DNA from 2 places in the Herbaspirillum sp. RTI4 genome. Region 2 is predicted to be linked to the other one. Evidence: predicted binding sites of a transcription regulator. Region 2 holds the regulator's gene; the other holds the start of a gene.
The links. The regulator sigma-54, encoded in region 2, starts transcription at its own class of promoters, with help from an activator protein. The targets are predictions, from matches to a motif close to TGGCANGNAANCTGCTTT.
Positions count from the first base shown of each region.

Region 1 (12,394 bases), 1.4 Mb from region 2:
TCGCCGCAGGGACCGACCAGGAAGCCCGGCGCTTGTTCACCTCATTACAGCAGCAATTTCTCGGCATGATACGAGGGGAGCGCGGCTTGTTGCAGCCGCCGGTAGACAATATCGATGCGCTCTGGAATGAGGGTGAACGGCGACACATCGAGCAAACGCTGGCCTGTTCGGTGGTCGGCGACCTGGAAACCGTGCAGGAAGGACTGGAGGCCTTCGTCGCAGAAACCGGTGCCGATGAGTTAATGATTACGGCGCAGATTTTCGATCATCAGGCGCGCCTGCATTCCTTCGGGCTGGTGGCGGAGGCACATCAACTTATGACGGCGGTTGCTCTTTAAGAGAATGGTGCGGTAGCTTGGCTGGGGCGCAGCCTGGCTTATTTCAATCCCAGCCGCTTGCTCATGCGGCTGAGGTTGGCGCGATCAATCCCCAATTCGCGCGCCGCCGCCGCCAGATTATTGCGGTTCCGGGTCAGGCTGTCGCCAACCAGCTGCCGCTCATAGGCAGTAACCGCCTCCCGCAAGCCCTCGCCGGGCGTCAAGGTCACGGCAGATTCCTGCGCTCTGAATCCGTTCGCGCCTGAATCGGGTGTCGGGAGGATGTCATGCAATCCGAAATCCTCGGCAGTCAATGTCAGAATGCGTGGCCGCGGCGCCTGACTGGCGAGGGCTTTCAATGCCGTACGTCCGATCAAGTGTTCCAGTTCGCGGATATTGCCGGGCCATGAGTAGGCCAACAAGGCCGCTTGCGCATTGCTACTCAGACGCAAACCGAGCAAACCAAGGCGCGAACGGTTCTCTTCCAGGAAAAAGCCGCTAATCAGGAGTACGTCATGTCCCCTGCTGCGCAGCGGTGGCACCCACAAGGGATAGGCATTGAGCCGATGATAAAAATCGGCGCGATAACGCCCCTGCCGAACCAAATCTTCGAGATGCTGGTTAGTCGCTGCAATCACCCGCACGTCCACCGTATGTTCCTGATCCGACCCCACCCGCTGCAACTGTCCGCTCTGCAGCACGCGCAATAACTTGGCCTGCACCGACAAAGACAACTCGCCGACCTCATCGAGAAATAAAGTGCCGCCGTGTGCCAGTTCAAATTTGCCGCGCCGCTCGCTCACTGCGCCTGAAAATGCACCTCGCACATGGCCGAACAGCTCGCTTTCCACCAGCATTTCCGGCAGCGCCGCGCAATTGACGCTGATGAGCGGCTTGTGCGCCCGAGGCGACCAGGCGTGAATCGCGCCGGCCACCAGCTCCTTGCCGACGCCGGTTTCGCCGGTAATCAGTACGGTCATGTCGCTGCTGGCGATTGATTTGATTTCGTCCAGCAGACGCAGATGCCCCACGCTTTGGCCTATCAGTTGCCGTCTGTTTTGATTGGCCGCCAGACGATAGGCTTCGGCGCGCTGACGTTCCTGTTCGCCGGTTTGCGCCAGGATATCGATTCGTTCGGCAGCATTGACCGTCGCTGCCGCCAGACTGGCAAAGGCGTGCAAGGAGACCATGTCGGTGGTGCTGAAGCGATCGGCCGCCACGGCATCGAGAGTCAACACCCCCCATTGACGGCCATTGATGGAAATCTGACACCCCATGCAGTCATGCACCTTGAGTTTGCCGGTGTGCTCCTGCACCAGACCGTCGTAGGGATCGGGAAGTGGTGAGTGAGTCGGGAAACGGGTCGGCGTCTCGCTCGCTAACAGCGCGGCAAAGCGCGGATGTTCGCTCACTTTGAAGCGACGCCCCAAGGTATCGAGGCTCAGACCGTCCACCGCGAGCGGTACCAGCGTATCTCCGTCAAGTCGCAGCAGCGCCGCAGCATCACAGGGAAACAAGGCGCGCATGGCATCGAGCAAACGGCGATAGCGCTCGTGATCGTCCAGCTCCCGCGACAAATCAGCCACTAAAGGGATCAATGCAAGAAGCAAGTTTTTTGGAGTCATAAGAACATGATTGTAGTCGAAATAACTCAGGTCGAATTGACTTTGTTAATTCATAAGCCATTGATTATAAAGAAATCGTGTGCTGGCATGTTTTATGAATAAGAAGGTATAGGGGAAAGCCATTAAAACGCGCCCCTTTCGCTTCAAAACCCACTATACAGGCGCTCTCATTATGCTAACCGACACCCAACGCAGCATCGTTAAATCTACAGTGCCTTTGCTGGAAAGCGGCGGCGAAGCCTTGACTACGCATTTTTATCGCATGTTGATGAAGGATTACCCGGAAGTGCTGCCGCTCTTTAACAAGGCACACCAGGCCACCGGTGAACAACCGCGCGCACTGGCCAACGGCATTCTGATGTACGCCCGCCATATCGATCAGCTGGAACAACTCGGGGGGCTGGTTTCCACCATCATCAACAAACACGTGGCATTGCAAATTTTGCCGGAACATTACCCGATGGTGGGGGATTGCCTGTTGCGTTCAATCCGGGAAGTGCTGGGTGCCGAAATCGCCACCGAGCAAGTGCTCGGCGCGTGGGGCGAGGCGTATCAGCAATTGGCAGACATCCTGATCGGCGCGGAAAAGAAAATCTATGATGACAAAGCCACCGCTCCCGGTGGATGGCGCGGCGGCAGAAAGTTTACCGTCGTCCGCAAACAGCGGGAAAGCGATGAAATCACCTCTTTTTATCTGCAACCTGCGGATGGACAGGGATTGGCCGATTTTGAACCGGGGCAATTCATCGGTATGCGGGTCGTGATCAACGGCGAGGAAATGCGCCGCACCTATTCCCTCTCCATGGCGATGAATGGCAAGCAGTACCGCATCAGCGTCAAGCGTGAGCCGGACGGGAAGGTATCGAACTATCTGCACGACGCCATCCATGAACAGGGGACGCTGGAGATGTTCCCTCCCGCCGGCGACTTTACGCTGACGGCGGGAACCAAACCGCTGGTACTGGTCAGTGGCGGGGTCGGGATTACTCCCATGATGGCGATGCTGGAAGCCGCATTGCCGACCAAGCGCCCGTTGTATTTCATTCATTCAGCACGGCATGGCGGCGTACATGCTTTCCGCGACCACCTCAAGGAGCTGGCAAAAAGGCATCCGCAGTTGCAGCTGTTCTTTTGCTACGGCGAGGTCAAGGGAGGCTATGCCAAACCCGATGCCGTCGGTCATCTCAACAAGGAGTTACTCATTAGCTGCTTGCCGCAAGACCGCGACGTCGACGCCTATTTTGTCGGACCGAAACCGTTCATGAAAGCCATCAAGCGCTACCTTGGCGAGATCGGCGTACCGGCCCAGCAAAGCCATTTTGAGTTTTTCGGCCCGGCTTCTGCGCTGGATTAATGACTTACGAATGCGTGTGGCCAGCGGCGCATTTCCGGGAAAGACGCTCAAACGATGCTGAAACCCCGGAAATTGTGCCGCATCCGTCAACAAATCTAAGCCGGCAAAGGAATAAATTCCTCCGCATCGCCCGGTACCGGCGCGAATATCAGCGGATCTTGCCGCTCCCACGCCATTTTTGCTGCCTCGATCTTTTCTTTCGAGCTGGCGACAAAATTCCACCACAGATAACGCGGCCCATCCAGCGCGTCGCCGCCGAGCAGCATGAAGCGGCTATCTCCGCGGGCGTGAAGGATAACGGCCTGGCCCGGTTTCAGAATTGCCAGGGTCCCCGGCGTAATGGACTCGCCGTCAATGGCAACTTCACCCTCAAGGACATACACCGCTTGTTCGGGATAATCGGCAGCCAGCGGCAGGCTGGTATCGTCACTCAGTTCTCCGTACACGTATAGCGTTCTGCTGTACGACTGGACGGGCGATATCGCCCCCGCTATTTGTCCTGCCAGGACATGCAGCAGCACCCCGGGCAACTCCACCCGTGGCAAAGCCGCCGCCGGATAATGCAAGAAAGCAGGCTCGCTCTCCTCCGCTTCCTGCGGCAACGCCACCCACATCTGCAAACCCTGCACCGCGCTACCCTGCCGACGGATATCTTCAGGCACCCGCTCCGAATGGACGATGCCGCGTCCCGCGCTCATCCAGTTGATATCGCCCGGAGCGATGCGCTGCACGCTACCGAGACTGTCGCGATGCATCATCGCGCCGCTAAACAGGTAGGTGACGGTTGCCAGACCGATATGTGGATGCGGCCGGACGTCGCCGGCACGGGTATCCGCCAAAAAATGCGCCGGCCCCATGTGATCGAAGAAAACGAAGGGGCCGACCGAACGCGCCTCCGCTGCCGGTAGCAAGCGCCGCACCGGGAAGCCGATATCGCGCTGCTGCGGGTGAATCAGATGCAGGATGCTGTTCATACGACCTCCGGTCCAAAACGGCCAGCGTGGAAATCTTCCATCGCCTGTTCGACCTGCTCGCGACTATTCATCACAAACGGCCCCCACTGCACAATCGGCTCCAGCAAAGGCCGCCCGGCAATCAGTAAAAAGTGCGTCTCCGTTGCCAGTGCCTGCACCGCCACTCCTGCGCCCGGCTCGGCATTACTCAGAATCGCCATGTTGCGCGCGCCGACAGCAAGACGCTCCGCCCCGATGGCCAGTTCGCCCTGAATCACAAATAAAAAGGCATTGTGGGAGTCTGGAATATCAAATACTTGCGCCGTCCCGGCCGCCATTCGCACATCCAGGTACAAGGGTTCCGTTGTGGCTTTTTGCACTGCGCCCGCAACACCGAATGCGCTACCCGCCAGAACACGGACGGCGACACCAGCAAGCGGCGTCACCTCAGGAATCTCTGCCGCCGGCAGATCGCGATAAGCCGGCGTAATCATTTTGTCCGCCGCCGCCAGATTGACCCACAACTGAAAGCCGCTCATCAGCCCGTCTTCCTGTTCCGGTAATTCCGAATGGACGATGCCACGACCAGCGGTCATCCATTGCATCCCGCCCGGCTCCAGCAGCCCCTCATTACCGGCATTGTCGCGATGGCGCATCCGCCCGGCCAGCATGTAGGTGACGGTTTCAAAACCGCGATGCGGGTGATTGGGGAAACCGGCCAGATAGTCGTCCGGCGTATCGGAATGGAAGGCGTCGAGCATCAGGAAGGGATCGAGACGGCGTTGCAGGTTGGGCGTCAGAATCCGCATCATGCGCACACCTGCCCCATCCTGAACCGGAACGCCGGTAATCAATTGTTCGACTTGCCTGCTATGGCTGTGGGGCATAACTCTCTCCTTCGCTGGACAACATGAAGTACCACCTTAACAGGCTTTGAAATAACAACGCCGGGACAAGCCCGGCGCGGTCTGTATCTTGATCAGGATTGCTTATTTATTTTCTGGCTTGACTGCCCACACCATCAGCAAACCGCCGATGATGGACAGGTTTTTCAGGAAGTTGGTCATCTGTGCTTGTGCGGCAGCCGGATCGGCTTGCCAGAAGCGGTGTGCGGCCAAAGTAGCGCCGACCGTGAACAAGGCCACGACCAGTGCCGCCGGACGTGCAAATTTACCGGTAATCAAGGCCAGAGCGCCGCCGACTTCCACCACGATTGTCACGATAGTGACCAGTTCCGGCATAGGGAAACCCAGAAAGCCCATATAACCGACGGTACCGGCGAATCCCGTGATCTTGCCGATACCGGCGACTAAAAACAGAAGGCCCAACAAGGCGCGGCCGATACGAAAGACGGGGGAAGTAATGGTCATGATGAAATTCCTATGAAAATTGAAGCGGTGGTTTGAACGAATTGATGTACGTCGGCTTGTTACTGCGTGTTACTGCTCGTTACTGCGAGTTGCCCTGAGGCGCCCCGCTCATCTCACCGTACCGCGGAGCTAAAGCAGCATTTTGGTCAGTGAGGCGAGAATACCTTGTCGCAACATTCAATAAAACAGTTAATGTTAAGATTATTAGTATCCATTTATTAGATATTGTTTGTCTTTGACAAGGCTTGCTCCGCATGAACATAGAACGTCTTTCGCTGGATCAGTTAAGGGTATTCGCGCAGGTGGTCGATTCCGGTAGTTTCCTGGCGGCGGCACGCGTGGTGGGCCGCGCCCAGTCTGCCGTCAGTTACGCCATTGCCACGCTGGAACAGCAACTCGGCGTTGCTCTGTTCGATCGCAGCGGCTACCGGCCACAGCTCACACCGGCAGGTATCGCCCTGCTGCGCGACGCGCGACAGGTACTGGATCAGGCCGATGCCCTGCAAGCGCGCGCCGCCGCCTACAGCCTCGGGCAGGAATTGGAGGTTACGCTGGCGCTGGACGTTTTTTTCCCTACCAATGTGCTGGTCGATTTATTGCGTCGCTTCAGTCACGATTTTCCGGCGGTCACCTTGCGGCTGGAAATTGAAGCGCTGGGCGCGGTCGCGGAACGGGTGATGGATGGTCGCGCCATGCTAGGCGTACTGGGCTCGCTGCCCATTATCCCGGCCAGTCTGTTGCGCATCGTGCTGCCGGATGTGCTGCTGGTGGCGGTCGCTGCGCCGGGCCATGCGCTGGCGGCCGTGCCCGGCCGCATTTCCGAGCGATTGTTGTCGCAACAAACACAGCTCGTCCTGAGCGACCGTAGCGAATTGACCGCCAATCTGGAGTTCTCGGTACACTCACGGCTGTCCTGGCGCATGAGCGACCTGGGTACCAAGCATGCGCTGCTGCGCGCCGGTATCGGTTGGGGCTATATGCCGCGCCATGTGGTGGCGGACGATCTGGCGCAAGGACGCTTGTGTGAACTGACTACCTTTGCCCACTCGCCACAGGGGCTTTCCTTGCCGATGCAATGCGTTTATCGCCCGGATCGCCCGGCCGGACCTGCGCTGGCCTGGTGGCTGGATGCCCTTGCCGCGCTGAAGACCTTGCAAGAGACCGCATAAAAATATCCGGTGTGTCCCCTTTTCTCCTGCAAACAAGCAGGTCGATAAAGGACATGCAAAGGACATGCAAAGGAAATGTAAAGGACGATGAACCTTTATAAAAAATTACAATCACTCAGGGGCCGTTTATATACGCAGGACTTACGCAAAAAGCCGCTGGCCAGGGCGTGTTGCCGCAGACAGTACAAAATGCACGGCAAGGCAATGCAACAACGCCAGCGCCTTTTTGCGTAAGTCCGAATAAGGAAAGGAATGCCGCCATGCCAGCCATATTGCCGATGCATATCGAGGGTTTGTTCGACCCGACTACCAGCACAATCAGCTACATCGTCATGGACGTGGCGACGCGCGATTGCGCGCTGATCGACACCGTGCTGGATTACGATCCCGCTTCCGGCCGCACCAGCACCGCCAGCGCCGACCGCTTGATTGCCCGCGTACAGGCGCTGGAAGGCCATGTGCAATGGATACTCGAAACGCATGTGCATGCTGATCATTTATCCGCAGCACCTTACCTTCAGCAGAAACTGGGTGGCCGGCTCGGTATTGGCAGCCAGATTACGATGGTGCAAAACGTATTCGGTCAACTGTTCAACGTGAGCGAAGATTTCGCCACTGACGGCAGTCAGTTCGATGAACTGTTTTCGGATGGCGCGCAATTTTCCATCGGCAATATCCGTATAAAAACCTTGCATACGCCGGGTCATACACCGGCCTGTATGACCTATGTTTTTGACGACGGCGCCGGCCCCGCTGCATTTGTCGGCGATACCCTGTTCATGCCCGATTACGGCACCGCCCGTTGCGATTTCCCTGGCGGCAATGCGCAGGAGTTATTTCAATCGATCAATAAAGTCCTCAGCCTGCCCGGCGAGACCCGATTATTCATGTGCCATGACTACCAGCCGGGAGGGCGTGAAGTGCAGTTCGTCAGCACTGTCGCGCAAGAACGCGAACACAATATCCATGTGAAAAACGGCATCACCGAAGAGGCCTTCGTTGCCATGCGTAACGAGCGGGACGGCACATTGGAGATGCCCGCATTAATTCTTCCTTCTGTGCAAGTTAACATGCGCGCCGGGCATTTTCCTGCCCCTGAAAAAAACGGTGTGCACTATTTAAAAATACCTATTAATGCTGTTTGATTGATATCGCGCACTACCCTGCTCTGTGTCATTGTTTTACAAACACAGGGGGAACTGCCAGATGCTCATTCGACCATTGACCAACACCTATTCAGTTTCCGCCCAACTATTTCCAAGCGACATCGCGTCTATTCATGCGGCTGGCTACCGCTCCCTGGTCTGTTGTCGGCCGGATGGGGAAACAGCGGAGCAACCGCTGTTTAGTACCCTCGAACAAGAAGCCCGGGCACTGGGAATGGAAGCACTTTATTTCCCGGTGACGGCAGATCAGATTACCGACATGCTGCTCATGCAATTCGACGATCTGGTCGGCAAATTGCCCAAGCCTGTCCTGGCGTTTTGCCGCACAGGCGCACGCGCCAATATTCTGTGGGACCTGGTCAAGGCCTTGAAAAAAACAGCCGCCGACAGTCCCTTGCCGGCATCTGGTTCTACACCAGATGCCCCCTCCGTATCGCATGGCATTGTCCCCACCGAAGCGGCCCCGTCTGCGGTGAAAGAAACTCTGCACGATGTGGTGATCGTCGGTGCCGGTACGGCGGGAATCATGACGGCAATCGGTCTTTTGAAACGCAAGCAGGGGCTCAGTATCGTCCTCATCGAGCCCTCTGAAGGGCGTTGCCAACCGGGCTGGACGCTGGTCGGCAACGGTGAATTTTTGTCGGAAAGCACCACGCACACGACGGCGAATAAAATTCCCACTGGGGTTCGATGGATAGAGAAGTGCATCATTGCATTCGAACCGGAGCGCAATGCGGTAATCCTCGAAGACGGCGACGCCCTCCACTACCGGCAACTGGTGATCTGCCCCCGTCTGAAGCCCGATTGGGATGCGATAGAAGGACTGTCCGATACGCTGGGGAGAAATGGCGTTACCTCAAGCTATACGTTTGAGCTGGCACCGCAAACCTGGGAACTGGTGCAAAAAATGCGGGGCGGGCATGCCCTTTTCACTCAGCCGCCCCTACCGGTAAGAACCGCAGGGGCAGCGCAAAAAGAGATGTATTTGTCGGCCGATTATTGGCAAAAAACTGGGGACCTGTCAAAAACGGATATTGATTTTTGTAACGCCGGAGCAGTTTTTTTTGGCGGAGCGGCCTATGTGCCGGCGCTCATGGAGTATGTCGAAGCCGACGGTATTCGTCTTCAATTCAACCATCAACTGATTGCGGTCGATGGCGGGTCGAAGGTCGCTACTTTTTCTCGTAAAAACGAAGAGCAATCGAAAGAAATCATTCAAAAAAAATTCGATATGCTCCACGTCGTTCCGCCGCAGGCTCCTCCAGATTTTATTCACGCCAGCCCGCTGTCCGATGCCTCGGGCTGGGTGAGCGTCGATCCGACTTCCCTGCGTCATAGCCGCTTCAGCAATATTTACGCGCTCGGCGATGTCATCCATGCACCCCATGCGAAAACGGCAGCCGCCGCCCGGTTGCAGGCGCCGGTGGTTGTGCATAATGTATTGGCCGGACTGGGCATGGCCGAAGGGGAAAGTCATTACAGCGGGGATGGGGCGAGTCCGCTGACAGTGGAGAGCGGCAAGATGGCTCTCGCAGAATTTCTCTATGGCGGAAAAGTCATGCCGAATTTTCCTGACTGGCTCATCAACGGCCCCCATCCTGCGCGACTGGCATGGCTGTTAAAGGAGCGCATTTTGCCGGCCTTGTACTGGCAAGGGATGCTGAGGGGCCGGGAACTGCGGTTTCAATCGGATAGTGCCAACGAAAAATCAAACAACTTTCGTCAGACTAAACCGCATCGTCCAGGCTAAGACGGCTCTCAAAGTACCGCTCCAGTCCGCTTAAAGGATCGGTGAAAGAAATTGCCTTCGCCAAAAGTTTGAGCGGTTTTGTAAAGTCATCCTGATGACCCACCGGCACCGGATGCGGATAAAACTGATCATTCAGGATAGGCATGCCGAGTCCCGCCAGATGCACGCGTAGCTGATGCCGCTTGCCGGTGACTGGATTGAGACGATACAAACTCAGTTCGCCGCGCTTCTCAATACAATCAATGCGGGTTTCAGAATTAGGCGTGCCAGGCACTTCCTGCATGCGGAAAAACGGCTCCCCTTCTATCATCCGACTGCAATGCGTAATCGGGAAAACGGTATCGCGCAACGACGCTGCAATCGCCTCGTAGGTTTTTTGCATGGTCTTTTTTTGGAACATCGATTGATACAGACCCCGGGTAGACGGATCCGTCGAAAAAAGGACGAGACCGGCAGTTTCGCGATCGATGCGGTGCAGCGGCGATAGATGCTCCAGTCCCGTGCTTTTTTTCAGCCGCACCAGCAAAGTTTGCTGCAAAAAACGACCGGACGGGATGACGGGCAGAAAATGGGGTTTGTCGGCCACCAGCAGATGTTCATCCTGAAACAGGATGCGCTCGGTGACCGGGATGGATTCTTCGTCGTCCAGCGTGCGGTAGTAATACACGCAGTCGCCGCGACGGTAGGGACTATGCGCGTGAAAGGGATTGCCATGCTGATCGACGACTTCGCCGGCGCGCATGCGCGCCGCCCATTCAGCGGCAGAGACTCCCGGGAAATGCGACACCAGGAAAGTCGCCATATCCGGCCAGTCACCTTCAGGCAACCATAAATACGAAGGTGAAACGCCATCACGCAAGGGCAACGGCGGGGTGCAGCGATTGTTCAATTCAATTCAACTCAGGAGAAATACGGCGCAGGGCGATCGTTTCCGGCCACACGAGGATAAGACGATGGAGCAATACCTTGGGGTAAGACCATGTCGCCCGACACCGTTGACGCGCAATACTCAGCTCAGGCTGTCGTATTGATGTTGCGGCCGATATTCGGATTGGCAGGCACGGGCGGCAATGCGCTAATCAGTTGCGCGCCGGTGTTTGCCTGAATGTCCATCGCTTTTTTCAGCATCTTCATATCAATCGAATCGGTATTTTTATCCGACGCCATTTTCGTTGCAATTTTTTCAATAGCCGAGGTGATGTCCATGCTAGATCCTTATATGAGAAGTGGGTACCGGAAGTAAGTACCAAGAGTGGGTACATTCGAATTATCGGCAGCAAATCCCAAAACCTGAATGCCTGCCTCGTCCAAAGCATACGCCGCTTGCATGCCCTGCGCTCACCGACTGATGATATCTCTTTGCATAGGAGCAAGTCTGGCCAGCACGCGGTATTGGATAGGCGCAGGAATACTGAGCTGCACCATGGCGGTCTGGAAATCTTCGGTCATGGCATTAAAACGGGCCTGATTGATGCCCAGGCCCTGATGCACTTCCTTCATTGGATCGCCGGTATAGACACAGGGGCCGTCGACCACCTTGCACAGATGCTCTGCCAGCATGGCCCGCAAGCGTTTCATTTCACTCTCAGAAAATGTTTCCTTGATACGCGGATCGTCCAGCGCGATCTTCAAAAAACCGTCAACGATATTGTTGATCACGGCTTGCCCGCCAAGGCTGTCGTAAAGGGTTTCAGTAGTCTCGGCTCGCGCCGACGATAGCGTTAGCAAAAGCATCAGCATCAGCATCGCCAGAGGAAGGAAGGAAAATTTTCTCATCAGATTCCTGATCGCAACTTAAAAGCCAGCCTGCAAGGACAAATAGGCGCCGTTTTGCCGGCGGGTATTGTAAATAGTGATGTCGCCCAGCGCCACGTAAGCGAGTGTCACCGAGACATTTTTGATGGGGAAATAGGAAACAAAAACATCGTAATTGTCCTTTTCCTGATCGATGGCGAGATTGCGCGGCTTCATCCTGTATTCGACACCGGCCAGCAGTTGGCGCGAAATTAGATAGGCGGCCGACCCCTCCGCCATCAATTGATAGCGGTTATGCAGATCGCCGCCAAAACCCATCAAACCCATCTGGTTTGCCTTGGTGGCGCGCAGAGTGCCGTTAAGCAGGATGCTTTGTTCCATGAACAGTTTGGTGGCGCTCAGGTAGTAATCAATGCCGTGGTCGCTGGCTGCGCCAAGCTGGGTGACGTTATTCACGCCGCTTAAACCGCCGACACCGTTATTGTGTTTGAACATGGCCCCGACAGCGATTTGCGGCACCCAGGTGTCCTGATCGTAAACCAGGTTGCCGCTCAACCTGACTTTGACGCCGACAATATCCTGCTCCAGTCGCAAATGATTGAGCGGTGCCTGACTGCCGGTGAATATTTGCTTGTTGAGCGAAAACTCGACCCGGTCGGCAATCCCGACGGCGACGCCGTACGAGGTCAAGGCGTAATCCTGCGTCGGCAAATAGGTGATGTGCGCCGCCCCACCGTAGCTGTCGCGCGTGCCGTAACCGGCAATCACCGCCCACGGCGTCAGCCCGCCGCCAGCAGCACCTTCGACCTGACTGACACCGGCAGTAGCCGCCAGTCGGCCCATGTCCGGCACAGGGAAAGACTCGGCAGCGGCGGTTCGCCAGGCCAGTCCCAGCGCCAGCGCCAAAACAACGCCCCCCTGACGACTGACCTTCA
Region 1 is NZ_JAVIWQ010000002.1:2,526,130-2,538,523, reverse strand. It holds gene RGU70_RS11335 (LLM class flavin-dependent oxidoreductase) at 1-338, shown strand, start outside; gene norR (nitric oxide reductase transcriptional regulator NorR) at 377-1,942, opposite strand; gene hmpA (NO-inducible flavohemoprotein) at 2,115-3,296, shown strand; gene RGU70_RS11320 (pirin family protein) at 3,392-4,270, opposite strand; gene RGU70_RS11315 (pirin family protein) at 4,267-5,136, opposite strand; gene RGU70_RS11310 (DoxX family protein) at 5,239-5,619, opposite strand; gene RGU70_RS11305 (LysR family transcriptional regulator) at 5,874-6,788, shown strand; gene RGU70_RS11300 (MBL fold metallo-hydrolase) at 7,049-7,933, shown strand; gene RGU70_RS11295 (TIGR01244 family sulfur transferase) at 7,995-9,704, shown strand; gene RGU70_RS11290 (pseudouridine synthase) at 9,682-10,593, opposite strand; gene RGU70_RS11285 (YjfB family protein) at 10,719-10,910, opposite strand; gene RGU70_RS11280 (group 1 truncated hemoglobin) at 11,043-11,480, opposite strand; gene RGU70_RS11275 (DUF3034 family protein) at 11,499-12,394, opposite strand, start outside.
Region 1: a site for sigma-54 is predicted at 2,026-2,043, ahead of hmpA (NO-inducible flavohemoprotein). Genes of this name have one in related genera too.

Region 2 (12,394 bases):
AATACGACTTCTCTGCCGCCGGTGGGCTCTTTATCGCCTCGACAAGCCACGGGATTTTTTGTGGATATTCCACCTCATGTGGAAGCTGAAACACGAAAAATCAGAGCGCAATTATTATCCCCCTTCGGTAAGCGGGAAATGGATATCTATGTTGCCGATTGGGTGAATCGGGAAAGTGTCAACACAGATACCTTGATCGCTGTGGATGGGAAGCTGACGCGCTATGGCGTGGTCAGTTTGGGGGAATTCATTTTTATCATAGGGCCGCGGCCAACCGTAAAAGAACAGGGGCCGCCCCATATCTATCAGCGACTGGTTAACTGTTACTCCCAAATCGGCATCATTTATGGGGTAGGGACGGAGATGAACAGTCGCTGCCCGGCATCAGGCTATGCCAGCCTCATCCGGTATTCCAGAGCCGGCCCATCGGAGCATAGTGAGTATGCGTTTTCTCATGAAAGACTGGTCAACCGGGTTCCGTATAAGGAATTAGCGGGGTTTTATCGGGATGAGAATATGACGGCGGAGGCGCTGTGGCACGCGGGACGCAGCATTGCGCAATTCGTCAAAGATCATCCCGGGGAAATTCCCATGATTTGTTCGGAGCGCGGTTTGTCTCATCCTTGCGCGGTCGTTGTCAGTGCCGTCATGCAGTTGTACGAACATGATATTGCGCAGATGCAGTCCCGCGACGCCACCGTCTGGAATAAAGTATTCGCCAATCTGCGTGAGTCTCTATGCGCCCAGCGTTCCAGACATAGCAGCTTGCATCTGCCCAATAACGCGATTCTTTCCGAGAACGTACATCGTTTGTCGAGCATAGACAGCCTGCGCTCGCGTGGCGTCTGGAATAATCAGATGCTCGATATGGTGCCGCATGTGCTGCCGCAAACCGGGCTGCTCGGCGAGCATGCGATTGTTTTGCAGGATGAACATGGGACGATCATGCACCGCTATACCGCTGATGACGAGCAGCATGGCGCCAGCGCCCGGCAGGCGGCGCTTCCAGAGGATATTTATCTCAATCATGTGACGGTCTGTGATGGACGTGCGGCGGATGTCAATACGAGAAAGGCGCTGGCAGTGGAGGGGCGGATGCTGGACCCGAATCATTATGAGGCGGGCAAGGCGGGCCAGCCATGGAACGGAAAAATCGAAGTGAACCCCGATGGCGATTGTCTTTTCCGCGCCTTGCATCGTGCCTTACCGACAGACATGAGAGGCCCTGGCTCAGAGGACTCTTGCATTTCGCTTTACAGAAATATCATTGCTGACTATTTCGCCAGTAATATCGACGTACTGAATCAATTCGTCGTGAAGGAAGAGGCGGATCCTGTATGGAAAAGCGTCACCTTGGGAAAAGTCCAGATGGGACACATCGCTTTCGTTTGTGAGAGTGGCAAGGGGAAGCGTACAGAAATGATTTCGCGTGAGGGAGTCCATCCTGGTAACCGTAATGCAATCAGGTTGATTACTCAAGACTCCACGGGGCAGTTCAGCTCGGACAATCAATTTTATGAATTGAGTAACGACAGTATTGTGGGCATGTATCGTTCCGCCATTTTGCTTAATAACCAGGTCACTTATCCCTCCCGCCAGAATCCGGTCGTGGGGTATATCAATTATGAGGGCGAAATTCTGGATATTGAGTTGTTACTGGGAACGGCGACGTATATCGTGCGTTCCTTATCGGCACCCAACAGCAAGGGCGGGTGTTATTGCATGCCGGTGTTATCGATGGCAAACCGGGAGATCTCGATGGTGACCGATGGTGACGGCAGAGTAGTCGGCGGGCCGCAGCATGGGGAGCAAATCCATATTGAGAATATGGAGCCGGCAAGAAACGCGATTTTTTTTACGCCCAAACAGAAGGGGAAATCAGCAAGAAGTCTGGTGTGTTACACCGGGGCGGATAATGCGACCCGAGAAATAAAATACACTGGGTTCATTAAAAAATATGAGCTTAATAATTATCACCGGTATGAAGTGGTGCCAGAAAAAAATGCGTATGTAAAAAATCCGGCACTACAGTTGTACCCGCCCAAATCGGCGGGGAAGATAGGTAAGTTTTCAACGAGCGTTTAACAATCGCAGTCCGGGACTGCAATCGATGGCAGTCCCGGCAGTGAAGATCCGCTCCGGATCGGCGACACAAGGAAAAATACAATGGGAGAGAACAAGATGGCGGCATTAAAAAGAATTGCCCTGGTGACGGGAGCCGGTTCCGGCATCGGTCGTGAAATCGCGCTGGCGCTGCTGGCCGATGGGTATGGTGTGGTACTGGCCGGGCGGCGCTTGCCGGCGCTGGAAGAAACGCTGGCGCTGGCGGGTACTACCGCTGTTAATGGACTGGTCGTTTCCAGCGACATCAGCGATCCGGCCTCCGTCAAATTCTTGTTTGCGCAAACCGTCCGCCATTTTGGGCGGCTCGATTTACTGTTCAATAACGCGGGAGTTTTTGCGCCGCCGGTTTCTTTGGAAGATATGCCGATTGAGCAGTGGAGAGCGGCAGTCGACATTAATCTGACGGGCGCTTTTTTATGTACTCAGGAAGCGTTCCGGGTCATGAAAATGCAGCAGCCGCGCGGCGGTCGCATCATCAATAACGGATCGATTTCGGCGCATGCGCCGCGGCCGTTCTCGGTGGCGTATACCGCGACCAAGCATGCGATCACGGGTCTGACCAAATCGACCTCGCTGGATGGGCGGCGCTACGATATCGCCTGCGGTCAGATCGACATCGGCAACGCCTCCACCGATATGACTATCCTGATGAAAAAAGGAATTTTGCAAGCCAATGGTTCGACCGAGATCGAGCCGACCATGGCCGTCTCGCATGTGGCGCGCGCCATCCTGTACATGGACAGTTTGCCGCTGGACGCGAACGTGCAATTCATGACGGTGATGGCCACCAATATGCCGTATATCGGGCGCGGTTGACCTGATGCGGCACTGATCCTGCGCTGCATCGACCGCGCTGATCAACTGCGCTGGATTCAAGAAACCGGGACGCCCGACAATTCTGGTGCCCCGGTTTTTTGCGTTTACAAGCTCCTTTTCGGCCAAGTAAAAAGACAAGCTGATGCGTCGGAAAAAGTGATAATGTCCGTGCGGCAATATAACTGTGCGCAAAGGGGACAAAATCCCTATCGGATTCGTTATTTGGTAAGTCCATCGGAAGATACAGTCGATGTGAGGCCGACCAGAATGATGATGGATGCGTGCCACGCTGGTAGAAAAAATTAACAATAAACCGATGATGGATGATTGATCGGTGCGGTTTCAGCGCAAAGATTTTTGCTGTATTTCGGTATGGCAGTTTTCCTTGTTTGGAGCTTGTGCCAGTCGCTACTTTTCATCGGAGGTTCCGAAACATATTCAGCAAAGGATTTTCCCATGACCGCCTTCACTACTTACTGGCGCAATACCCGTATCGGCATCAAGCTACCGCTGAGTAATTTTTTGTTTGTGGGTGTGGTTTTTGCGGTGTTTATTGCGGCGATTGGTCAGCAGATATCCGCCACGATCGAAGCCCGCGCCAACGTCGATGTCGGCGAAAAAACCGCGCTGCTGGTCAATCTGATTGAATCTTCCGACAGAGATCTCAGGAGTCGCGTAGGGTCGCTATCGAAAGCCTTTCAAACCAATTTGTCCGGTGAGTTTGAGCTTGATCCGGCAACGATCGATGTCAAAGGAAAGCCGACGCCGACGTTGAAACTCAACGGCAAAGTTGTCAACCTTGACTTCTCAGTGGCCGACCAGTTCACCGCATCGACGGGTGCGGTTGCCACGGTTTTCGTCAAGATGGGGGAGGACTTTGTCCGCGTCTCCACTTCTCTCAAAAATGAAAAAGGTGAGCGTGCCATTGGTACTCTGCTCGATCGCGCGCATCCTGGATATAAGGCTGCGATAGTGGGGGGAAACTATGCCGGCGTAGCGACGCTATTCGGACGCCAGTTCATTACGCAATATGAACCGATCAAGGACGGGCAGGGGAAAATTGTGGGACTGAGTTTTGTCGGATTGGATTTCACGGACTATCTGAATAATTTGAAAAGCACTATTCGCGCTTTGAAAATCGGCCAAACGGGTTATTTCTATGTGCTCGATGCACGACCCGGTGCCAGCTATGGCGATTTGATCGTTCACCCCTCGCAGGAAGGAAAAAATCTTCTCGGGTCCAAGGACCCGTCCGGTCGGGCATTCATCAAGGACATTCTGGAACAAAAGACGGGCGTGATTCGCTATCCCTGGATCAACAAGGAGCTGGGTGAGGCCAGCGCACGCGACAAAGTCGTGGCGTTCTCTTACTTGAAGAGCTGGAACTGGGTCATCGTGGGCGGCACTTATGTCGATGAATACACCAGCGAAGTGCGCGATCTGCGTAATCTGTTTGCCGTCATTGGTGTCGTGCTGGTATTGCTGATCGCCGGCTTCATGTATGTATTGATTCGTGGATTGGTCACTTCGCCTCTGGTTAAGGCCAGTGCGGCGGCGCAATTGCTGTCAGAGGGTGACTTGAGTACCCAACTCACTATCGATCGCGACGACGAAATGGGACAGTTGATGGTCTCCATCAACAAGATTGGCAAAGGCTTAAGCGAGGTGGTTCAGGCTGTTCGCCGGGAGTCGAACGGCATCGCTTCGGCGAGTACGGAAATCGCGCAAGGCAACATGGATCTATCGAGCCGTACCGAAACGCAAGCCAGTGCGCTGGAAGAGACGGCGGCGTCGATGGAGCAACTTAACGCGACGGTCAAACAAAATGCGGATAACGCGGAACAGGCGAATCAACTGGCACTTACCGCGTCCACTGTCGCCATGAGCGGTGGTGAGGTGGTGACACAGGTGGTCGATACGATGAAGGGAATCGTCGATAGCTCGCGCAAGATCGCCGACATCATCGGCGTGATCGATGGGATTACCTTCCAGACCAATATCCTCGCGCTGAATGCCGCAGTGGAAGCCGCTCGCGCTGGAGAACAAGGCCGTGGTTTTGCGGTGGTGGCCAGCGAGGTGCGTAGTCTGGCCGGGCGTAGCGCGCAAGCGGCCAAGGAAATCAAGGTGCTGATCAACGATAGTGTCGCGCGCGTGGAGCAAGGAACTTTGCTGGCCGATCGCGCTGGCAATACCATGTCTGAAGTGGTGGGGTCGATCAAGCGCGTTACCGACATCATGGGCGAGATCAGCATCGCCAGTAATCAGCAGGCATTGGGCGTAGCGCAGGTCGGTGAGGCAGTCACGCAGATGGATGAGACGACACAACAAAATTCTGCGCTGGTTGAGGAAATGTCCGCTGCTGCCAGCAGTCTTCAATCGCAATCGCAGGCGTTGGTGAAAACGGTGTCCGTGTTTAAGCTGGGTGATGAGTACAACAGCACCCGGAATTCTGCGATTGGAGGAGGTTCGGTGGTGACTGTGCTGCCGGGTTTGCCATTTCATGGTAGATCTGAAAAATAATTTTTGGCGACAAGCCGGCGGCTTATCAACGACGCCGTTTGGTGCCATCTGGTGCCGTTAATTGTCGTTTATTGCAGTCTGCGCGCTACTGTCGCCGGCGGCACATTTCATCACAGATCAAGGCTGCGCTGACTGCCGGGGTGCCGGCAAGATGCGTTGAAAAAAAATGCAGGGCCAGCGTGGTAGTCGAATCAGACCGGGATATTACTCAGCCTGATCAGGGAGTGCTGCGAATGCCGCTCCAGCGCGGCGTCAGTTCGTGCGGGAGCGCGAACAAATCCAACACTCTTCCCACGGTGTGATCCACCATTTCCGCAATCGATTGTGGCCGGTGATAAAAGCCGGGCAGCGGCGGATAAACGATGCCGCCCATTTCGGTCACGGAAGTCATGTTGCGCAAGTGCGCCAGGTTGAAGGGTGTTTCGCGCACCATCAGTACCAGGCGGCGCCGTTCCTTGAGCACCACGTCGGCAGAACGCGTAATCAGGTTATCGGATAAACCGTGCGCCACGGCAGCTAGTGTTTTCATGGAACAGGGCGCGATGATCATGCCATCCGATTCGAAAGAACCGCTGGCAATCGAGGCACCGACGTCGCGCACGTTATGCACCACATCTGCCAGCGCTTCGACATCCTTGCGGTTCATGTCCAGTTCCTGATGCAGATTGAGTACGGCGGCATCGGACACCATCAGGTGCGTTTCGGCGATGCCGGCTTCTCTCAGGACTTGCAGCAGTCGTACGCCATAGATGGCGCCGGTAGCCCCGGTGATGGCAATGATGAGGCGAAACGGAGGTTTTTTCATTCAGGGAACCGCGCGGACGCGGCTCAGGCTTTGAGTAAAGTTTGCAGTTCGCCGGAATCGAACATTTCAGTGAGGATGTCGGAACCGCCGACGAATTCACCGTTGACGTAAAGTTGCGGGACGGTTGGCCAGTTCGAGTATTCCTTGATACCGGCGCGCACATCGGGGTTATCCAGCACGTTGATGGTAACGATGTTTTCGACGCCGCTGGCTTTGAGTAATTGAATGGCTTTGCCTGAAAAGCCGCATTGCGGAAACTGGGCAGTGCCTTTCATGAACAGAACGACCGGGTTCTGGGTGACGGTTTCCTTGATCCAGGCTTGTACTTCGCTCATGGTGGTCTCTCTTGAATGGGGATGAATTGATCAGATGACGCCATTATATGAAAAGCTCTGCCTTTCTGCTGAAAAGTCGCAGAATTGAAAAGAGGGCGGTAACTTGAGGCGTGCGCAACATTAAAAAGGACGCATCAAACGGCCGCACAAAATTGAAAAGGGCGCTTGAGCGCCCTTTGCCATGCTAATGCTGCGCTTTTGGCGCGGCGGGTTATTAAGTCGCTGCTTCGATGTCGATTGGCAGGCGTTTAACGTCCGATTGATGATCTTGTAGCTGGCCCTTGTGCTTCAATACTTGGCGATCCAGTTTGTCGATCAGTGCATCGATTGCGGCGTACAGGTCGTGCGCGAGACTTTCCACGTGAATATCTTTGCCCTTGATATGGACATTGATTTCCGCTTTCTGCCGTTTTTCCTTTTCTGTCAGTTTATCGACGGTGAGGACGACGCTGACGTCGATGACGTGGTCGAAATGGCGTTTGATACGTTCGACCTTGGTCATGACGTATTCACGGATGGCTGGTGTTACATCGAGGTGATGCCCGCTGATTGTCAGATTCATACGACTCTCCTTCGGATAGTGTCACTGGAGGTCCGGCATCGGATGATTATCCGGTTGGATCCTTGAGCCTTGCGGCCCGGTGTTTGCCGCCGGATTGCCTGATCGGTGTGTTGATCGAGTGCGTCCGGACACAGTGACTAGTATAAAAAAATCCCGGTGCAAGTACTTGTGCGGCGCAATCCCGGAGTCACGGGACGGCGATACGCGCAATGCTTGCTCAGAGACTTCCCACAAAACAGTTACAAGGACTTGCGCAGCGCTACAGGGGGGATTTTCAGGACATCGCGGTATTTTGCGACAGTCCGTCTTGCAACAACCATTCCCTGTTCAGACAGCATGTCTGCAATCTTGCTATCTGACAAGGGGTTTTTTGTATCTTCGGCTCCTATCAATTGTTTGATCAGTGCGCGTATGGCGGTAGAGGAGGCTTCTCCGCCTGCTTCGGTGGACACATGGCTGCCGAAGAAATATTTCAATTCGAACATGCCATGTGGCGTGAGCATGTATTTCTGGGTGGTTACGCGCGAGATGGTGCTTTCGTGTAAACCGAGTGTATCAGCTATTTCACGCAGTACCAGAGGGCGCATGGCGACTGCGCCGTGCGAGAAAAAATTCTTCTGCCGCTCCACGATGGCCTGTGCCACGCGCAGTATGGTGTCGAAGCGCTGACGCATATTTTTGATCAGCCATTTCGCTTCCTGCAATTGCGACACGAGCGCGCCTTCGCCCTTGTGCTGCTTCATGGCGTTGGCATACATGGCGTTGACGCGCAAGCGCGGCATGACCTCGTGATTAAGCGTGACTTGCCATCCCAGCTTGCCTTCTTTAACGATCACGTCCGGCGCTACGTAGTCGGAGCGGCCTGAAAGGAATGCCGCGCCGGGATGCGGATTGCACTGCCGGATAACGGCTTGCGCTTCGCGCAGATCCTCATCGTCACAGACCAGCGCTTTTTTGATTTTATTGAAATCGCGCTGCGCAAAAAGCGGCAGGCAAGTCTGGACAATCGACAGCGCCAGACGTCGCGTCACGAAGGGAATTTTCGGCAGGCGCTTGATTTGCAGCGCCAGACATTCGGCAGCGTCGCGTGCGCCAACCCCGGCCGGATCGAAACTTTGCAGCAGCGTCAGTGCCAGTGTCAGCTCATCGAATTCAATTTCCAACTCTTCCGGCAGGCGCGCATAAATTTCTTCCAGCGGCTCTTCCAGATAGCCGCGCTCATCGATGGCGTCGATGACCAGTTCCAACAGTGCGCGATCACGCTGGCAGCACATGGTCTGGCCAGCTTCCTGCAGCAGATGCTCGCGCAGTGTCAGGAAATGCGCTTCCAGTTGCGGCCGCGAATCTTCATCGTCGGAGGTTTTTGTGCCGCGTGCGACATCGTCAAAACTCCACTCTGCTTCGTTAGCGGTGCTGCTGTCGCTGGCTTCTTGCTGTCCTCCCGCTTCGCCACTGTTGTCCGTCTCGCTGCCTGTGGTGCCGGTGTCGGCCGCAGTTTCTGCCGGCGACAGGGCGCTGGTACTGCCCAGTGCGCCATCAGCCAGCAGACGCACGGAGTTGTCCAGCGCATCGTCGAGGCGCTCCAGCAGCGGGTTGTCGCTCAGGATCTGTTCCAGTTCCTGTTGCATTTCCAGCGTGGACAGTTGCAACAAACGTATCGACTGCTGCAATTGCGGCGTCAATGCTAAATGTTGCGAAGTGCGGAGCTGAAGGGATTGTTTCATCGATGGAGTGCGTTCCGCTTACATGCGGAAATGTTCCCCCAGATAAACGCGGCGCACCGATTCATTGGCGATGATCTCGTCCGGGCTGCCGCTGGCCAGCACGGTGCCTTGATTGATGATGTAGGCGCGGTCGCAAATGCCCAGCGTTTCGCGCACGTTATGGTCGGTAATCAGCACGCCGATGCCGCGTTCTTTCAGGAAGCGCACGATGCGCTGGATTTCGATCACCGCGATCGGATCGATCCCGGCAAACGGTTCGTCCAGCAATACAAAACGAGGGCTGGTAGCCAGTGCGCGGGCGATCTCGACCCGTCGGCGTTCGCCGCCCGATAACGACAGCGCCTGGCTTTCGCGCAATTTTTCAATTTGCAATTCGTGCAGCAACTGGTCGAGTCGCGCATCGATCAGGGCCTTGGGCAGCGGTTTTCCGTCTTGTTGCTGCAGTTCGAGCACGGCGCGAATATTGTCTTCCACGCTGAGTTTGCGAAATACTGAGGCTTCCTGCGGCAGATAAGACAGGCCGAGTTTGGCGCGGCTGTGGATAGGCAGATACGAGATATCGACACCGTCGAGATCGATCTTGCCGCCATCCGACGGCACCAGTCCGACGATCATGTAAAACGAGGTGGTCTTGCCGGCACCGTTAGGGCCGAGCAAGCCGATGACTTCGCCGCTGGCAACTTCCAGCGAGACATCGTGCACTACCTGACGTGCGCCGTAGCTTTTCTTCAAGCCACGGACGATCAGCGAACTACTGGTCATTTGCTTTCCTCTTTTGGAGCTGGCACGGCCAGCGGTGCCGTGTTGGGCGCAACCGGCGTCGGCGCCAGCGTAGACGATGATGTTGGCGTTGGCGTTGGTGTTTGCATTGGCGAGGCAGTCGGCGCTGGCGCGGCTACCCGTGGCTGCAGGACGGCGGTGACGCGGCCTGCGCCCGTCTTGCTGACACCGTCAACGGTATTGTGGACGGCATAAAATTCTGCCCGGCTGTCATACGAAATGAATTGGCCGCGCACATCGTCAGTTACTTTGGTGCCTTCCAGCCGCTTCATGTGCGCCTTGGAAAACAGTTTGGCGATTTCCACCTTGCTGTCGTATTCGATGCGTTCGGCTTCGCCTTCAATCCACAGGTCAACGCCGCCGTCGCGTTTCTGCCTGAAGTTAGCCAGTTTCCCAGGATCGGCGTACAGCGTTGCAAACTGATAGCCGGCCGGGTCGGTAGTGACGACCACGCGGTCGGCCTTCATGATCAGCGTGCCGCGCGTCAGAACTACGTTGCCGATAAAGATGTTGACCTGCTGCACATCGTTATAACTGAGCTGATCGGCATTGATGACGGTTGGCTTGAACGAGTCGGCTTTTTCTGCGTGGGCGATACGCGCCACACACAAGAGGGTCAACAGGCTCAGTAAAAAAATGCGATTCATGAATTTTCCTGCCCAATATAAAAATGCAAATCGGCAACGGCGGACGGTCAGCGCGCCGGTGTCGGTGGTGGTTGATAGAGGCCGTTGACGCGGCTGCTGAGATGGAAGTCGCCGGTGACATTGTTGACGGTCATGCCCACGCCATCGAGTACCGATTTCCCTAGCGTGATGTGAACCGGCTTGTCGGTCTTGGCGATTTCATCGTCGGGCAGCATCAGCAGGTATTCGGTGGTCATGTGCATGGGTTCGGCTTTCTGCGTCGCGCCGCGATCCACATTCACATCGTCATACATATGAATTTTGCTGTTGTCGTCGGTGATGATGGCGCGCTTGGAGCGCATGCTCATCGGTGTTTTTGCCGGCGACAGGTTGTTGATGATAGGGAGTGTCACTTCAAACGAATCGTCGGTAGGGAAATGAATCAGCTTGAGGCCCGAGATATCGTAGTCCGGCGTGCCGGCCAGGGTCATTCTGACGTAGCGGAATTCGTCGATGTAATAGTCGGGACGCCCTGCATTGCGCTTGTTGGCCGCATCGTCATCCTGGCGCGCGGTTTGCAGTACCCAGAAACTGCCGAGCGCGCCGAAAATCAGCAGCACCAGAAAAACAACAGCGCCTATGCGCTGCGTCGAGCGGCTTTTCAGTTGCGCGCTCATGTCAGATACGGAGCCAGTGCCGCCTCATAATTTCCCTGCGCATGCAGGATCAGATCGCAGATTTCGCGCGCTGCGCCGTGGCCGCCGCCGGCTTCGGTGAGGTAATGCACACGCTGTTTTACTTCGGTATGCGCACCGGCGACCGCTGCGGCAAAGCCGACGCGGGTCAGGATAGGCAGGTCGATCAGGTCGTCGCCCAGGTAACCGCAGTGCTCTTCGCTCAGGCCGACTTGCGCCAGCAATTGCGCCAATGCGCTGCGCTTGTCATGCACGCCCTGAAACAGATGCGCAATGCCCAGATCGCTGGCGCGTTTTTGCAGGATGGGCGACTGGCGCGCGGTGATCAGCGCAGTGGGGACGCCGGATTGCTGTAGCAAGCGAATGCCCAGGCCATCGAGTACATTAAAACGCTTCAGGACTTCGCCGTCCACGCCGTAATGCAGACCGCCATCGGTCAGCACGCCGTCGATATCGAAAATCATCAGTTTGACGCCAGCGGCGCGATGCATTGCATCGATGGAGGCCTTGCCGAATACAGTCGCGCGTGCCATCAGATCACCTTGGCGCGGGTCAGGTCATGGATGTGCAGCGCGCCGACCAGCCGGCCGGCGGTGTCGCCCACCAGTAATTGATTGATGCGGTATTGCTCCATGACTTCCACGGCTTCGACCGCGAGTTGATCCTGACCGATCAGGCGCGGCTGCGGCTGCATCACGTCGGCAATCAGCGCATGTTTGAAATCGACGCCGCGTTCCAGCAGTCGGCGCAGATCGCCATCGGTGAATACACCTATGGGTTTGAAGTCAGCGTCCACCACCGCGGTCATGGCCATGCCCTTGCGGGTAATTTCCATGAGCGCGTCCGACAGCGACATCTCCGGCGTGACCGCAGGAATTTCGTCGCCGCTGCGCATGACGTCGCGTACGCGGGTCAGCAGGCGGCGGCCCAGAGCGCCTCCGGGATGGGAGCGGGCAAAATCTTCTTCGCGGAAGCCGCGTGCGTCCAGCAAGGCCACTGCCAGCGCATCGCCCATCGCCAGCGTGGCGGTGGTGCTGGCGGTCGGGGCCAGATTGAGGGGGCAGGCTTCCTGATCGACGCTGACATTCAAATGGGCGTCGGCCAGTTGCGCCAGCGCGGAGTCGGGGTCGCCGGTCAGGGCAATCGATTTCGCGCCCATGCGCTTGATGAGGGGGACGATGGCCATCAATTCGGCGGTTTCGCCGGAATTGGAGATGGCAATGACGACATCTTGCCCGGTCACCATGCCGAGGTCGCCGTGGGCGGCTTCGGCCGGGTGCATGAACAGCGCCGGCGTGCCGGTGGAGGCCAGCGTGGCGGCGATTTTTCGCGCGATATGTCCGGATTTGCCTATGCCCGAGACGACCGCCCGGCCTTTGCAGTGATACAGCAGGCTGACGGCCGCGA
Region 2 is NZ_JAVIWQ010000002.1:1,166,614-1,179,007, forward strand. It holds gene RGU70_RS05520 (hypothetical protein) at 1-2,085, shown strand, start outside; gene RGU70_RS05525 (SDR family oxidoreductase) at 2,182-2,940, shown strand; gene RGU70_RS05530 (Cache 3/Cache 2 fusion domain-containing protein) at 3,397-5,460, shown strand; gene RGU70_RS05535 (UbiX family flavin prenyltransferase) at 5,678-6,265, opposite strand; gene grxD (Grx4 family monothiol glutaredoxin) at 6,289-6,600, opposite strand; gene hpf (ribosome hibernation-promoting factor, HPF/YfiA family) at 6,815-7,162, opposite strand; gene RGU70_RS05550 (RNA polymerase factor sigma-54) at 7,402-8,886, opposite strand; gene lptB (LPS export ABC transporter ATP-binding protein) at 8,905-9,648, opposite strand; gene lptA (lipopolysaccharide transport periplasmic protein LptA) at 9,645-10,313, opposite strand; gene lptC (LPS export ABC transporter periplasmic protein LptC) at 10,361-10,969, opposite strand; gene RGU70_RS05570 (KdsC family phosphatase) at 10,966-11,520, opposite strand; gene RGU70_RS05575 (KpsF/GutQ family sugar-phosphate isomerase) at 11,520-12,394, opposite strand, start outside.